3 regions of the Halobacillus seohaensis genome follow, and region 1 is predicted to be linked to each of the others. Evidence: riboswitches for the same ligand, from Rfam matches in the RefSeq annotation. Region 1 holds a riboswitch; each other region holds the start of a gene.
The links. Region 1 has a riboswitch for S-adenosylmethionine ahead of msrA (peptide-methionine (S)-S-oxide reductase MsrA). Riboswitches for the same ligand answer to the same signal wherever they lie in the genome.
Positions count from the first base shown of each region.

Region 2: it holds a riboswitch for S-adenosylmethionine, as region 1 does, so the genes downstream of both, ACFQIC_RS18220 (homocysteine S-methyltransferase family protein) here and msrA (peptide-methionine (S)-S-oxide reductase MsrA) in region 1, are expected to answer to the same signal.
Region 3: it holds a riboswitch for S-adenosylmethionine, as region 1 does, so the genes downstream of both, ACFQIC_RS03790 (5-methyltetrahydropteroyltriglutamate--homocysteine S-methyltransferase) here and msrA (peptide-methionine (S)-S-oxide reductase MsrA) in region 1, are expected to answer to the same signal.

Region 1 is NZ_JBHSZV010000020.1:90,906-96,208, forward strand. Features, by position in the region: gene sppA (signal peptide peptidase SppA) at 1-43, shown strand, start outside; gene ACFQIC_RS08845 (RDD family protein) at 57-593, shown strand; gene msrA (peptide-methionine (S)-S-oxide reductase MsrA) at 717-1,190, opposite strand; SAM riboswitch class I at 1,311-1,435, opposite strand; gene ACFQIC_RS08855 (AIM24 family protein) at 1,534-2,223, opposite strand; gene ACFQIC_RS08860 (chromate transporter) at 2,291-2,824, opposite strand; gene ACFQIC_RS08865 (chromate transporter) at 2,821-3,393, opposite strand; gene ACFQIC_RS08870 (gamma-glutamyltransferase family protein) at 3,431-5,044, opposite strand; gene ACFQIC_RS08875 (ABC transporter ATP-binding protein) at 5,138-5,303, opposite strand, start outside.
Region 2 is NZ_JBHSZV010000053.1:6,041-11,343, reverse strand. Features, by position in the region: gene ACFQIC_RS18235 (hypothetical protein) at 689-961, opposite strand; gene ACFQIC_RS18230 (TraB/GumN family protein) at 1,240-2,412, shown strand; gene ACFQIC_RS18225 (DoxX family protein) at 2,655-3,026, opposite strand; SAM riboswitch class I at 3,141-3,251, shown strand; gene ACFQIC_RS18220 (homocysteine S-methyltransferase family protein) at 3,335-4,384, shown strand; gene ACFQIC_RS18215 (hypothetical protein) at 4,525-4,677, opposite strand; gene ACFQIC_RS18210 (MBL fold metallo-hydrolase) at 4,816-5,303, shown strand, end outside.
Region 3 is NZ_JBHSZV010000010.1:130,224-135,526, forward strand. Features, by position in the region: gene ACFQIC_RS03780 (ABC transporter ATP-binding protein) at 1-463, opposite strand, end outside; gene ACFQIC_RS03785 (protoglobin domain-containing protein) at 586-1,881, opposite strand; gene ACFQIC_RS03790 (5-methyltetrahydropteroyltriglutamate--homocysteine S-methyltransferase) at 2,128-3,231, opposite strand; SAM riboswitch class I at 3,316-3,417, opposite strand; gene rbsK (ribokinase) at 3,549-4,406, opposite strand; gene ACFQIC_RS03800 (SurA N-terminal domain-containing protein) at 4,797-5,303, opposite strand, start outside.

The sequences.
Region 1 (5,303 bases):
AAAACGCCAAGGTCCTAGAATGATGTATATGTATTCAGAGTAAAGGAGGAGATTAGATGGATACAGTAGAATCAACACAAACGCCGAACCATTTAAACAAGGCTGTGACAGCGAACTTAAATGAAATTCACCGTATCGTATATGCGGGTTTCATTCCTCGGTTCTTTGCTTATATCATTGATCTTCTCGTCATTTGGAGCCTGAATTCTATCATCACAAGACCATTACTCCAATTAACGAACTTATCGGATGCTAAGCTTTGGATCGACCTGTTAAGTGCAGCTAATATAACTCAATCCCTTGTATTCTTTCTCTACTTCATCTTAATGACCTTCTTTTTTAGAGCCACACTAGGAAAAATGAGTTTAGGTTTATCTGTTGAATCGCTAAAAGGTGATAGCCTCTCTACAAGTCAAATTATCTTTAGAGAACTTATCGGAAGGTACATCAGTATGGCTGTTTTGGGTTTGCCATATCTCGTTGTTATTTTCACAAGAAAACATCAAGGTATTCATGATTTATTTGCCGATACCTCTGTAATCAAAGATAAAATGAAACGGTTAAATCGAGAAGTTAACTCGGCCTTGGATTAAAAATTTAGAAATCCAGCACCTTGACTAGAAGAGGTGCTGGATTTTTCATTTTCCATACATTCACTATTCCTATAAACTCAAAAAAATCTCTCCTCGTTAAAGGAAAGATTTAATTTAATTCAATTAACCGATCCCACAAGCAAAGGATCCATTCTTTTGTGAATATTTTTGATGATACTCTTCTGCTTCATAAAAAGTACTGGCAGGTGTAACTTCTGTAACAATTGGACGCTTAAATATCCCTTTATTTGTCCACTGATTAATTTTTTCGTTGCTGATAGCTTTTTCTGTTTCTTCCTGATAAAAAATTGCAGAGCGATACTGATGACCTTCATCAATCCCTTGTTTGTTTCTTGAAGTTGGATCATGAGCTTCAAAGAAGATATTCACAAGTCCACCATACGTTATAATATTAGGGTCATACTCTATACGTATAGCTTCTGCATGTCCAGTGGCTCCAGTTTTCACCTGTTCATAAGTAGGGTTTGGCAAGTGTCCCCCGATATATCCAACTCTTGTATGATTAATTCCTTCGAATCTTTCAAAAAAAGCTTCGACTCCCCAAAAACATCCTGCTCCAAAAATTGCTGTTGCCATTGTCATCTTCCCTTTCTTGTTAACGCAACTTCTTCCTAAGAGAGTTTGACGGTTTTTATAAACCAAAGACCCCTTTTCTTATCCAGTATAAGAAAAGGGGTCGTAATATTCCGTACGATCCTCTCATCTCTTAGAATGTTTAACCATTCTACAGGAATTGGCACCGTTCTTTTTCAATCAATAAAGATTGAATCGATGGTTGCCGGGCATCAAAGGGCCAGTCCCTCCGCCTCTCTGGATAAGAAGTTTCCGTTATTAATTTTTAAGTTATTATATATAGTACAACGTTTTGAACTCGAAGTAAAGATGAATGTTTCATTTTTTTAAAAAATATTTATAATGTTCACTTACCTGATGTGTACACTTCTTCAAATGGTTGGACAATAACAAATCCTTCACCTTTGAATTCCATTTGAATCGACTCTCCGCTACCACGGCCAATAAACGTTTTAAAACTAATATCTGTGCGGAATTCCGGCTGTAAATGGCCAGACCAAGCTACGGTAGCGTTAGGATCAGTTATAATTGAATCCCCTGGACGAACAAGTAACGTAAGGGGCTCATAGTGGGAAGTGATAGCTACCTTTCCACTGCCTTCCAACGTCACGTTAAACAATCCCCCCGACATCATCCCCGCAACTTTCTTCATTAATTTAATGTCCCAGTTTATCCCTGGCTCGAAAGCTAATAAATCATTTCCATTCACTGTGAGCGATTCATTGTCTAAATCAAAGATGGTAATTTTTTTGCCTTGATCCGCTAAGTATAATCGACCGGTTCCTGAGGCTTTCATAAGAGAACTGCCTTCACCAGAAAACGCCTTTTTGAACATTCGTCCAACACCGTGCTCTAGTACCCCTTCGCGTTCAAACTTTATTCCACCATTATAAGATATCATCGAGCCTGCTTTGGCCCATACTTGATCCATTAGATTAACTTCTAATATACGCGGTGTTTCTAATTCAAAATAGTCATTTTCTGTTGCATCTTGTTTCGTCTGTCTTATGAATTCATCAATAGAATAATTGCTCACAAAAAGTCCCCTTTCGATTCTTGTATTTATTTATATACGAAAGGGATGAGCAAAATGTTTCAATCAACTATCTTCCAAGAAAAACAGCCCCATATAGTAGGGAGCCCGCAATTACGAATGCAGGATGTACCTTCACTTTTTCCAAAAGAATGAAGCTAGCCACAATTAGAAAAATAGTTTGAAGCATACCCGCTGACACATAGGATGATTGAAAAAATTGATATGCCATTACACCTAACAAAATAGCGATAGACGGACGGATCAACGCTGTCATCGTTTTCACACGTGGTGATCCTTTAAACTTATTTAACAAACTAAGTAAGGCGATCATAAGAATAAGAGAAGGGGCGACTGTCGCAAATACTCCAATAAAAGCACCAAGTAATCCAGCTTGTTCATAACCAATAAAACCGGCCATCTTTGTAGCAATAGGACCCGGCAAGGCATTAGCCATCGCTAACATTTCACTAAATTCATTCACAGATAACCATTCAAATCGGCCAACCACCTCATTTTCTACAAGCGGAATCGAAGCAGGCCCCCCACCATAACCAACAATTCCCGGGATGAAAAATGCTACGAATATTTTCCAGTAAATCATAGGGAAGACTCCTTACTTTTAGGTTGTGTACCAGACTTCTTCATCGGCCTTAGTAAGGCAAACAGTAATAGGGCAAAAATGACAATTCCGGGGTGTATACCCACCCACTCAATTAATAGTAGTGAGGCTAAACCTAAAATGATGGTCATCCATATCCCGAGATTTGCTTTAGACTTTTTCAGAAAATCATACGTTAAGGTAGCTAACATCACTCCTACTACAGGAACAACAGCTTGAGTCATTCCATTAACCCAAGCCTGATTACGGAAGCTATTTAAGAATGTTAATAGCAGAATTAAAATCGTGATAGATGGTATAATCGTAGCTAGAATTGCATTAATCATTCCTACAATACCTGAAACCCTATAACCAATATAACCTGCCATTTTTGTAGCAATAGGACCTGGTAGCGAATTCCCTAGGGCAAGGACATCAGCAAAATCATCATCCGACATCCATTTATATTTTTCAACGACTTCTTTATGAACTAGAGGTATAGAGGAGGGGCCTCCTCCATACCCAAATATCCCTACTCTAAAAAAGGCAAGGAAGAGATTCCATTGTTGCATATCTTTCACCTCTCTCGTGGCGTTCGTCAATCATTAATTAATACGCTGAAATCGTTCCATCTGTTCGAGATTCTGTTCCTCCATATAAAGAACCTGTATTCTCATCTCTCCATATTATTTGTCCTCGTCCAAAAGATCCAGTTTCCAATTGTACTTCAATATTATGTCCTTTTCTACGTAATGCTTCTGCTACATGTGTTGGGAAAGTCGGTTCTACCCAAACCGTTTTATCATGCATCCATTGCCAACGAGGTGAATCGAGAGCAGCTTGAGGATTTAAATGAAAATCAATTGTGTTCATAGCAACTTGTAAATGTCCTTGTGGCTGCATAAATCCACCCATAACACCAAATGGTCCCACAGGAGAGTGATCTTTAGTCATAAATCCTGGGATAATCGTATGATAGGATCGCTTATTTCCTGCCAGAGCATTTACATGTTCAGCGTCCATCGAGAAGTTATGGCCACGGTTTTGCAGACCAATTCCTGTCCCTGGAACTACTAGCCCCGAACCAAATCCCATATAATTACTTTGAATGAAGGAAACCATATTTCCTTCTTTATCAGCCGTTGCTAAATAAACTGTACCACCTTTAGGGGGATTACCAGCTTCAGGAGTAAGAGCTTTTTCATTGATTAAGTTTCTTCTTTGCTCCCCATACTCTTCACTTAACAAGTCATTGACACTTACATTCATATGCTTAGACTCTGCTATGAATTTTTGACCATCAGCAAATGCAAGCTTCATGGCTTCAATCTGTTGATGATATGTCGAGATTTCTTCTTTGCCGTGCATAGTAAACCCTTTTAAGATATTCAAAGCAGAAAGTGCAACCATTCCTTGACCATTAGGAGGGATCTCCCAAATATCGTACCCTCGATAATTTACTGAGATTGGGTCCACCCACTCGGGTTTAAAATTTTGCAAATCCTCTTTTCTAATAAAACCATTATATTTTTTGGAAAACTGGTCAATTTGATCTGCGATTTCCCCATTATAAAAGTCCTCGGCATTTGTTTCGGCTATTCTTCGCAACGTTTTCGCATGGCCAGGAGATTTCCATACCTCACCGATTTCTGGCGCCCTTCCCTTTGGAGCAAAAGTATCGAACCAATGTGAGAATTCTTCTCCTTTAAGTACCTCTTTAAACTTTTCAACCCCCGCACTCCAAAATTTCCCTAATACAGGTGATATAGGAAAACCTTCTTCAGCATACTGAATGGCTGGTGCTAATACTTCAGTTAACGGAAGTTTTCCAAAACGGCTAGAGAGTTCTGCCCAAGACCCTGGGATTCCTGGAACGGTAACAGGAACAAAACCGAATTTTGGTATTTCATCATAACCACGTGACTTAAGTTCATCAATGGAAATAGAGGAAGGTGAGTGTCCACTACCATTTAATCCATATAACTGGTCTTTCACCCACACAAGCGCAAAAGCATCTCCTCCAATGCCGTTAGAGGTTGGTTCGACAACCGTTAACGTAGCAGCCGTAGCAATCGCTGCATCGATAGCATTTCCGCCTTTTTTCAAAATATCTAGCCCAACTTGAGAAGCAAGTGGTTGTGATGTCGCTACCATTCCATTATTAGCTATAGTTGTCATTCGCTTTGAAGCAAAAGGTTGATTTAAATAGTCGGTTGTATTCATATGTATATAACTCCTCCTAAAATTGTATTTAAACAAATTTGTCCTTCACCACCAGCCTGATTATTTTAACAGGGAGGTAAAGGACAAACTCCTTCAAACTTCGTGACAGGCTACGTAATGCCCTGGATTTACTTCTCTCCACTCAGGCTTTTCTACTCTACAACGCTCATGAGCCAGAGGACAGCGGGTATGAAATGGGCAACCCTTGGGATAATCAGCAGGATTAGGCAAGTCCCCTTCAAGTTTCACCCGTTGCCGC
Region 2 (5,303 bases), on a different contig from region 1:
GGGGGATGGGAAACCATGAGACTCCTGCGGGAAAGGATAGACTGGCGAGACCCCGCAGAGCTTTAGGAGGTTACTGAAAAAGTGTTTACATTTAACACAGGCAGAGAATCACAGTCAACATGTTGGTGTTAAAGAAGAAATCACTCGCGTATATAGTTGTTGGTTGAGTTAATTCTCTTATTAAATTCACTTTTTCAGTGGCCTCAGCTTTAGAGCGAGGAGGCTTGCCGTCTTCCCAGTGGAAAGCGAGTGGTTTCCCATCCCCCATGCTCCGATGAAAAGCAACGGAACCGCCATTCCTTTATTGAATAATCCGAGGCTTTAAGCGATATGCAAGAAAGCACCTTCTAGCACAATTCTCACTCATAGGGAGTGCTTTTCACTTGAATCACCACATCTGATGCTTCCGTTCTCCTCATAAAAGCAAGAAGGTCCGGGAAATCGCAAGACTCCTGTGGGATGAACATGATCGGTGAGATCCCGCAAGGCGTAGCCTGAGGAAGCTCACCTCATGCCCACGGAAAGCGAGTGATTTCCCGGACCTTCTAACGCCATCCTTGTTAACGGAAACCACCAGAATGTCTCGAATCTGAGTATTCCACAATCTGGGGCTTTAGTTGAATAAGCAATTGAAAATACATTTAAAAAATCTCAGTTCAGTGAACTGAGATTTTTACCTGTTATTGTTTTATTGATAACTTTTTTGATACTTGTCTTGTGTGTTTACAACGTAAATGATAAACATGATCCAAGCGGCTTGGGAAACAATTAAACCTCCATAGAAAATAACCCATAATGGAGAAAATGTAGCAGGTGCCACGTTGAAAACCGCCTCAAAATAGTAGATCCACATACCGACAAGTAAAGCGGACTGAACAATAGCCAACGGCATTTTTCTCAATTTCATAAAGAGAAAAGGTGTAACGGTTGAAAGCATTAGAAAAATCATTATGATCCCCATTTAAAACAACTCCTTTATCGGACAATTAAATTTAGTTTGTAAGCGCATACTTTTATTGTATTCATTGTAACAAAAAATTCTTTAAAAAGACACATAATGTTCACAAGTTTTTCTTGTAGTGATAGCTTGCCCAAATTTTTGGAAAGAATAACGTTGTTTTACAATTGGTGAGGAAGTGTGATGAGGAAAACAAACAAAAATAATTCTCATTTGCTCGATTGTAGTTTAATATGGAGAGAGGTAGTTTTTTAAAGAACGTTCAAAAAAGGAAGGTCCTTATGTCTATCAATGATGAGAATATCACAAGAATTCATCTAGATAATAAAGAGTTGATCCTAATAGGGACAGCCCACGTATCTAGAAAGAGTGCAGAACAAGTAAAAGAAGTAATTGAATTTGAACAGCCGGACGCTGTATGTGTAGAATTGGATGAACAACGATACCAGTCAATTAAAGACGGTAATAAATGGCAGGAAACCGATATTTTTAAAGTCATCAAGCAAAAAAAAGCGACATTGCTTTTAATGAATATGGTAATATCCTCATTTCAAAAGCGAATGGCGAAACAGATGGGAATTAAACCAGGGCAAGAAATGATCCAAGGTATTGAATCAGCTAATGACACAGGTGCAACGCTTGTTCTGGCAGATCGTAATATTCAAATCACCTTTGCACGAATCTGGGGTAATCTTGGATTTAAGGGAAAAGCAAAACTTCTTATGCAAATTATCTTCAGTATTTTCAGTAACGAGAAAATGTCGGAAGAGGAGCTAGAGAAACTCAAATCTAAAGATATGCTGGATGCTATGCTTCAGGATTTTACGAAAAGCTTTCCGAGACTGAAGAAGCCTTTAATTGATGAAAGAGACCAGTACTTATCTCAAAAAATTAAAGAAGCTCCTGGTAACAAAATTGTTGCCGTGTTAGGTGCTGCTCACGTTCCTGGAATTAAAGAGGAGATACATAAGGAACATGACTTAGAGAAACTGAATAAAAAGCCTTCAAAGTCCAAGGTTCCTAAGTTGATTGGCTGGTCCATTCCCGTGTTGATTATTTCCATCATTGCCTATACATTCTATACGAATCCAGCTGCAGGAACTCAGCAGACAATCAGCTGGGTTTTATGGAATGGGTCGTTCTCAGCAATAGGAACAGCTGTGGCTTTAGGCCATCCACTAGCCATTCTGACGGCATTTATTGCCGCCCCAATCACTTCTTTGAATCCGCTGATTGCGGCCGGGTGGTTTGCAGGGTTTGTCCAAGCTTACTTCCGACGTCCAAATGTTAAAGATTTTGAAACGCTTTCTGAAGATGTTTCAAGTCTCAAAGGATTTTGGAACAACAAAGTAACTCGTATCCTACTAATCATTGTTTTAGCAAACCTTGGTAGTTCTCTAGGAACAGCCATTGGCGGTGCTGATGTGTTACGTTTATTTTTTGAAAATTTATAATGAAGAAACCACCTCAAACGGACTGTATCCATCGTACTTGAGGTGGTTTTTTTCGCCTGAAAAAAACTTAAATGAATTGAAAGATAAACGATGACTAGTAGTACGCCTGTCTTGTAGGGTGGTTTCTGAAGCGCTGCAAGATCGTTCGGTGTTGGCATAGGATCTGCCGTTCGTAGTCGAACAACCTTACCTTTTTTTGTAGACGAGCATGTTTAATAAACGGAGACTTGCACTTTTTTTCTTTAATGGCTAACCCCCCTTTGTCTATATAGAACAATAAGCAATGCGAGTATGACAATGTCTAATCTGGCATTAAATAAAGCCGGAATTAACCCATCATGTAAGGCAGGAATTTTAGTAAGCAGGATAGCTGCAATTATAATAAGAAGCAGAGCTAATGTGGCTTGCCGAATGTACTTATTTAGTAATAGTAAAATGCCACAGCCAATTTCTGCCCAAGCGACTATATACATGACTTCTAGCGGATAAGGCAGGCCGAGACTGACGAAGAAATCAGCTAGGTCAGCATTGATGAGTTTCATAATCCCAGAAGTAATAAACACAAAAGCGATGATAAACTTGATCGTTTTTAAAGTTGAAAAGGAATGCGTCACGGTTTGTCCCCCTTTTGACAAGTATATGATTTCATATTTCAGAATTATTCGAAAAAAGGTTGACTTTCCATTTGAAAATTCGCTATAATGCGTAGATAATTACATATGAAATCACTCTTATTTAGAGAGGCGGAGGGATTAGGCCCTTTGATGCCCGGCAACCTTTCAAGTAATCACTTGAAGATGGTGCCAATTCCTACAGGTCAATGATCTGGAAGATAAGAAGAGGATAACGTACTTACGGATCCCCCTTCTTATCGAATGGGGATCTTTTTATATGTGAATAAACTAGGAGAGGGTGTTAGGCAATGAAAAGAAGTTTGGAACAACGTTTACAAGATGGACCGGTGATTTGTGGGGAAGGATACCTATTTGAATTAGAGCGGAGGGGTTACTTACAAGCTGGCTCCTTCGTACCTGAAGTTGCGCTCGATAATCCTCAAGCATTAAAACAGACGTACCGTGATTATATGCTCGCCGGATCGGACGTTGTTTTAGCTTTTACGTATAACGCACATCGTGAGAAAATGCGTATTATTGGAAAGGAAGATCTTCTGGAGCCTTTGAATCGACAGGCCATTCGTTTGGCAAAAGAAGTCGCCCAAGAGCATCCTGAGGAAGAGGCGTTGGTAGCTGGCAATATATCAAATACGAACTTGTTTAATCCAGACGACCCTGAAGCAGTTAAAAGCGTACGCAATATGTTTGCTGAAATGGTGGGATGGTGTAAAGAAGAAGGTGTTGATTTTATAAACGGGGAAACCTACTACTATTATGAAGAAGCAAAAATTGCCTTAGAAGAAATTCAAAAGCATGATTTGCCTGCTGTCATTACTTTTGGAATGATGGGTGAAAATGTATTGAGAGATGGATATACGGTCGAAGAGGCCTGTCGACTTTTACAAGAACAAGGTGCATTAGTCGTAGGTATGAACTGTTTCCGTGGGCCTGCGACAATGCAACCATACATTGAAAAAATTCGTGCTGAGGTCGATGGATATGTAGGAGCCTTACCTATTCCTTATCGTACATCTGAAGAGCATCCAACATTCTTTAACTTGCCAGATGGAGGGTGTTCCTGTAATTTACCGACAGAGACGACATTCCCTACAGCCCTTGATCCCTTATATTGCAATCGCTATGAATTGGCAGAATGGGCAAAAGCATCACATGATATCGGTGTAAACTTCTTAGGGTTATGCTGTGGTGCTTCGCCAAGCATGTTGCGTGAAGTGGCTGAAACGGTTGGACGGACTACTGTTAACTCGACGTATTCTCCAAATATGGAAAAACACTTTTTATTTGGAACAGATAAATCTTTACAACCCCATATTACATCGTATAAAACAAAAGCGTAATAAGTTAGTTGCCATCTCCTGTTGTGTTATGCAGGAGGTGGTGTTTTTTTGATAATCGCTCGCAAAATCAAAATAGCAAAGAGAAAAATAAGAATCCCCCGATAGACTCGCGGGATTTAATCAGCATTTCTACCAGACGATCAATCATAACAATGGTGTTTATGACGACGACAGCCACCACAGTGATGATGATGATGTTTTCGTTTAGGTTTTCTGCGAACACAACATCGTTGAGAAAATGAATCTAGTATATCTTCTGCTACTCTTTTTCTACTTTTCTTTTCCCACTCCATATAATGACCTCCTTTCTTTATAGTATATGCCAAATACTTTTTTATGTTTGTACCATTAGATTTTGAAAAATTCATCCTACATCCCCCGCGAAAATCCCACTTTTCCTATGATAAAATAGATGAAATAGGAGGTGCGGTATGTTCAAACATCCATTTTTAGTATTTTTCAGCGTTGTAGCTATTGTGCTATCAGGAGGATGTGGAGAGGGTTCTCCAGGATCAACTGACGAACAAGCGCAACAGGAAGAGCAAACAGAACAAGTAGAGACGGAGAAACAAGCGGAGAACTCCACAAATTCTAGTGACTCAGATGGCGATGCTGAGCTGGAAGCCAAAGAGGAGTCAATAGAAAATGAAGAGGATGTAGACGATCAATCGGCTAGTTCAGAGGAGGAACAGACGGAAGAAACAGAGCTTACTTCTGAACTTACTGCCCATTATATTAACGTAGGGCAAGCAGATGCTACGCTACTAGAATTCCAGGACAACGGGCAGCCGTTTCATATATTAGTGGATGCGGGGGATTGGAATAGTGATAATGTAGTTAACTATCTAGATAGTCAGGACATTGATCAAATTGATATTGCTGTGGGAACCCATCCGGATGCTGATCATATTGGCCAACT
Region 3 (5,303 bases), on a different contig from region 1:
CCGGCAGTAAAGCACAAATCGTTTGAGCCTTCTGTCTCATCCCTTTTGATAAGGATTCAGGGTATTCATCCAGCCGGTCCATAAGTTCAAATAGTTCCGTGTATTTATTGACTCGTTCAGCGAATATAGCATCCGGGATATCGTAGCTTTTTTGGTACAATTGAAAGTGTTGAAATACCGTTAATTCATTAAGAAGGAGTGGCTCTTCTGGAATATAGCTGAACTGATACTTATAATCCGCAAAGGTCTCATCCTGATTCATACCATTGATCAGGATGGTTCCCTCCGATTTCTCTATAGATCCGATAATTGCTTTCATAAGTGTCGACTTCCCCGCACCGTTATGACCAACGAGGGCAGTTATGCGGCCAGGGATCATTTCAAATGTGACATCTTTTAAGATAGAAGTATCGTTTATCTTTACGGTACAATTATTTACTTGAAGCACAGATTGGAAGTCCATCCTAACTCCTCCGTCAAATGTTTTCCTATTACTACGTTTATGCGAGAATATAAGTTTCATTATCTTTGATCAGTGGAAACAAAGAAGTGGAGAGCTTTTCCATGAAAAGCTCTCCACTTTTATTAAGACTGTTCTGTAACTTCTGTTAACTGTTGAGAAGAAGAGGCTACTTGCGCGACCGCATCATTGATCTCTTGAATCACCTGCGCGAATCCTTCTAGTTCCTTCTCAATCCCTGTGTTATACTCCTTATTCTGCCCCATGGCATCCACGATTTCGGTGAAAAAGTGATTTATTTGATCCATCTTATCCGTACCATCTACTATGAGTTGGTCAATATCAACGACGTTGTTAGAAACCTTATGGATCTGACCATTTGTCGATTGAATTAATTCAGACACTTCTGAAACCGAACTCTTCGTTTGTTCGGAAAGTTTCCGCACTTCATTAGCTACAACTGTAAAACCAGCCCCGTGCTCCCCAGCTCGTGCCGCTTCAATCGACGCATTTAACGATAGTAAATTTGTCTGCTCAGCAATGGAGGAAACGATTGTAACGATTTGGCTAATTTCTTCTGCTACATTTTTCAGTATATCCATTTCATCAGTAATTTGCTTAATGCTATTTTGAATATGATTCATTTGCTTTTGTTGTAGTTCAAGCTGTTGTTTTCCTTCAGTCGACTGACCTTCGACATTTTGAGCGATTTCTGTCCCCTTTTTCGAGTCTGTGAGAATTTTATCGGTTTGCTCGGTTAGCTGTTCAGTAGAGGCACTCGCCTGCTGAGATATAGCGGCTAACTCCTCAGACATTTCATCAATTTTACGATAGGCATTATTCTTTTTCTCAGCTTCTTCCTCACGAATTCTCACGTTCTCCTGTTCAAATAAATCGAGGACAATTTGTTGTTCCAAGTTTAGTATTTTCGTAGTAGCACGGATCGCCTGACTGTATTCTTCCACGTCGATTATTTCCTTCTTCAGGATATCTAAAAGTGACAATAGCAAGTCCTGGAAAGCACACATATACCATTTCGGTTGTAATCCGATGTGAACGTGTACTTCTGCAATTTTTTTCCTCTTTCCTATAAAACGAGTATCAATCACACCATTAAACATTTCTTGAATATGTATCGTTAGTGTTTTCTTTAGTCGTTCAACCGAGCTATTGTCATTAATAATATCCATCAATGAATCTTGATGCTCGAGGTTTTTATAAAATTGGTTCACAATGGGTTCAATATTTTCAGTTACCAATGGTTGTAAAGCTTTTAATATGGATAAATCATGTTTGGTTAGTCCAATCATTTTAAATTGCTTTTCAAGTTCCGAACCATTTTCTAGTTCGATTTTCCCCTGGAAGGAAGTATCTAACACGAGGGTAGTTGATTTTGTTTTTGTTGCAAAAAGCTGGAACATATAATACCTCCAATAAGAATAAAAAATCTCGTTTCTATTTATATCGGCCTTATTTCCTATACTCTTTAGGAAGATAACCTCCAGCCAATAAAAAAACTGCATTTTGGTCACATAAGTGTCAAAAAGCAGTTTGAATGGAAAGTATTAATGTTCGTATTTCCGCAAAATATGACTTTATCGCGAATCAAGATGAAAGCAGGGATACATATAAAGAAGGGGGAGCCTCGATTAACTCCCCACAAAGTTCTAGTTCCACACTTCCTCAGCAATCTCCACCACATGACGGATTTTTGCCCACTGTTCTTCTTCTGTTAAAATATTTCCTTCTTCCGTTGACGCAAAGCCACACTGTGGGCTTAGGCAAAGTTGTTCTTCAGGAAGATATTCTGCTGCTTCCGCGATACGAGCTTTAATATTCTCTTTATTTTCAAGCTCTGGGAACTTCGATGTAACCAAGCCAAGCACGACTTTTAAATCACTTCGTTTCACGTGACGAAGCGGTTCGAGTCCACCAGAACGTTCATCATCATACTCGAGGAATAGGCCATCGACTTTCAGCTCGTTGAATAGCGTTTCAGACACCGCATCATACCCCCCTGAAGAAGTATATGTAGAGCGGAAATTGCCTCGACAAATGTGCATCGTTATCGTCATATCCTCTGGACGATCCGCAATCGATTCATTAATCGCTTGGACAAATAAACGGCGCAATTGATCAGGCATTTGCCCACGTTCCTCTATCATTTTCAATCCCTTTTCGGAAAAAAACACGGCCCATGATGTGTCATCCAGCTGTAAGTAACGACAACCAGCATCGTAAAACGCTTGAATTGCTTTTTTATAAGCTTGCGTCAAATCCTTCAATAATACCTCTTCCTCTGGGTAGACTTCTTTGTCAACATCCCCTCTAAAGAAAAGCATGTTTGGACTAGGAATCGTAAACTTTGCAACATGATCATCCCCAACTACTGAATGGAGAAATTTATAATCCTCAAGCATCGGGTGATCATTAAAATCAACCTTATCGACAACACGAACAGAATGAGCTTTCGTCTCCACACCATTAAATTGAATACCTTGGTCAGCTTCAAATCCTTCTACACCAACTAAACCTTCTAGAAAATCAAAATGCCACCAAGCGCGACGTAAATCACCATCTGTGATCGACTGAAGGCCTGCTTGTTTTTGCTTTTCTACTAGATTAATAATTTCTTCATCTTCAATATTCCGTAGTTCTACGGCAGAAATTTTCCCTTTTTCCTTTTGAAGACGTGCTTGTTTAATTCTCTCAGGTCGGAGAAAACTTCCGACATGGTCCCCTTTAAATGGAGCTCGTTTAGTGTGTACCATATGAACCCTCTCCTTTTATAAAAATCGACATTAAAAAAAGCCCCTTCTGATAAGAAGAGACTCTCGTATGTAAGAACGGTCCTCTTCTTATCTTTCAAGCTCACCGCTTGTCGGAATTAGCACCTTGTTTACATACAGGTTGCTGAGGCGTCCCAGGGCCATACCCTCGACCTCTCTTGATAAGAAATCTGCTACTATTTAAATGTCGTATACCTAATATCGTATCAATTTTTCTATAAAAACGAAAGACCTAGACTTAATCCCTTTACGGATTGGTCTTTATCCGCGAACGTCTGTGATTTGGGTCCTTTTTTATATCAAAATGTTCGTCTGCTTTCCACCTGATCCGCAGATGGCATCCCAACTTGTGCCCCCACACTTTCCACAGTAAAAGATGCTGCCACATTTGCATAAGCTATCGCTTTTTCCACAGAGTATTCAGCCCCCAAATAAAAAGCCAATGCTCCATTAAACGTATCACCTGCTCCTGTTGTATCAACTACTTCCACAAAAACGCTAGGGATAATCTTATCATTGTAGCTTGCCCCTCGTGGTCCTAATGTTGTAATCAACTGATCCTTATAGTTATTTTCGAGAAAAAGCTTCTCTGCTTCCTCTTCATTTGGAGTAATGTATGTACAATCAGCCCACGCCTCCTGAGGTAAATCAATTGCAGGAGCTGGATTTAAAATAAACGGAATCCCATGGTCCTTACAAAAGGAAGCACACCATTCCACCGTCTCTTTAGGCACTTCCAATTGACTTAACACAACATCACTCTGGCGCAGCGTATCTTTAAACGACTCAACAAACTCCACCGTAACTTCTTCATTAGCACCAGAAACCACCATAATCCGATTATCATGATCGTTTAATAAAATATTTGCAACTCCTGTCGCTCGGCTCTCAGAAACCCCAACCGTGCTCGTCTGAATATTCTCCTTCTTCAAAAGCTCAAGAAGTTCCTTACCAATCGCATCATTTCCAACTTTACCAATAAAAGAAACATCTCCTCCTAAACGTGTGGCAGCAACAGCTTGATTAGCTCCTTTCCCTCCAGGTTTCATCGTGAACGCTTCGCCAAAATTCGTTTCCCCATTGTTAGGAATGCGCGAAATGGTAGTGAGTAGATCCATATTAATGCTACCCACGACGGTGATCTTGGGTGTTTTCATGCTATTTCTCCTCTCAAAAACTTCTTTGTTTGAATTAATTTTTGTATCAACTCAATATAAAAATGAACTCGTCTATATTCTCCCTCCATCAATGGCTGCTCGTTCTCTTTGATCCTTTTCTCTGCTCCTAACGACGGAATCATAATAAGGATGATCTGTATGATGTAGAGATTACACTACCTCTGGATGCGCCCTTCCCTTTATTAGTATAAACGAAACCGTTACTAGTTCTCTCTAAGTTGGAAGCCTTAATGTATTGGTTGTTCATCCACTTTAACGGTTACTTCATGGATAAGTTTCCCTACTATAGAACCATAAAAATATTCTCGTGCTTGAATCCTGTAAGACTAAAAAAGCCAGAATCCCATTTTGGATCTGGCTTTAAAAGTATTATAAGTTAACTGTAACGTCTGCATCTGCACGAAGTTTTTCAACTAGCTTTTGAGTTGCTTCTCCTTCTTTTTTACGCTTCACTTGTTTAACGAGATCTGGTTTTGCTTCTTCAAAAGATGGGATTTCTGCGCTTTCACCATTTCCCTCACTCATTTGCTCTTGCTGGGCTTTCACCTGTTCATAAGCTTTTTCTAATTCTTCTTCCGTTGGCTCGATATCTCCAGCTTCACTAGCAATAACCTGATCTAGTTTCACTTGCATTTCAACCTGAGACATGACTTCTTCTTTCCCCATGCCTTGTTCTTCCAGAGCAGTCAAGAATTTATCCTTGGATTCTACCCCATTTTCCTCAGCTAATCCCGTTAGTGTTTCATCAATTTCTTCTTCTGAAACCTCAATATCACGGCTGGTTGCTTCTTGGATAAGAAGCTCCTGACCAACCATACTATCAGCAATCTGTTTCTTTAACTGATCCTGGTCAACCTCTTCCCCAGTCATCTGTGA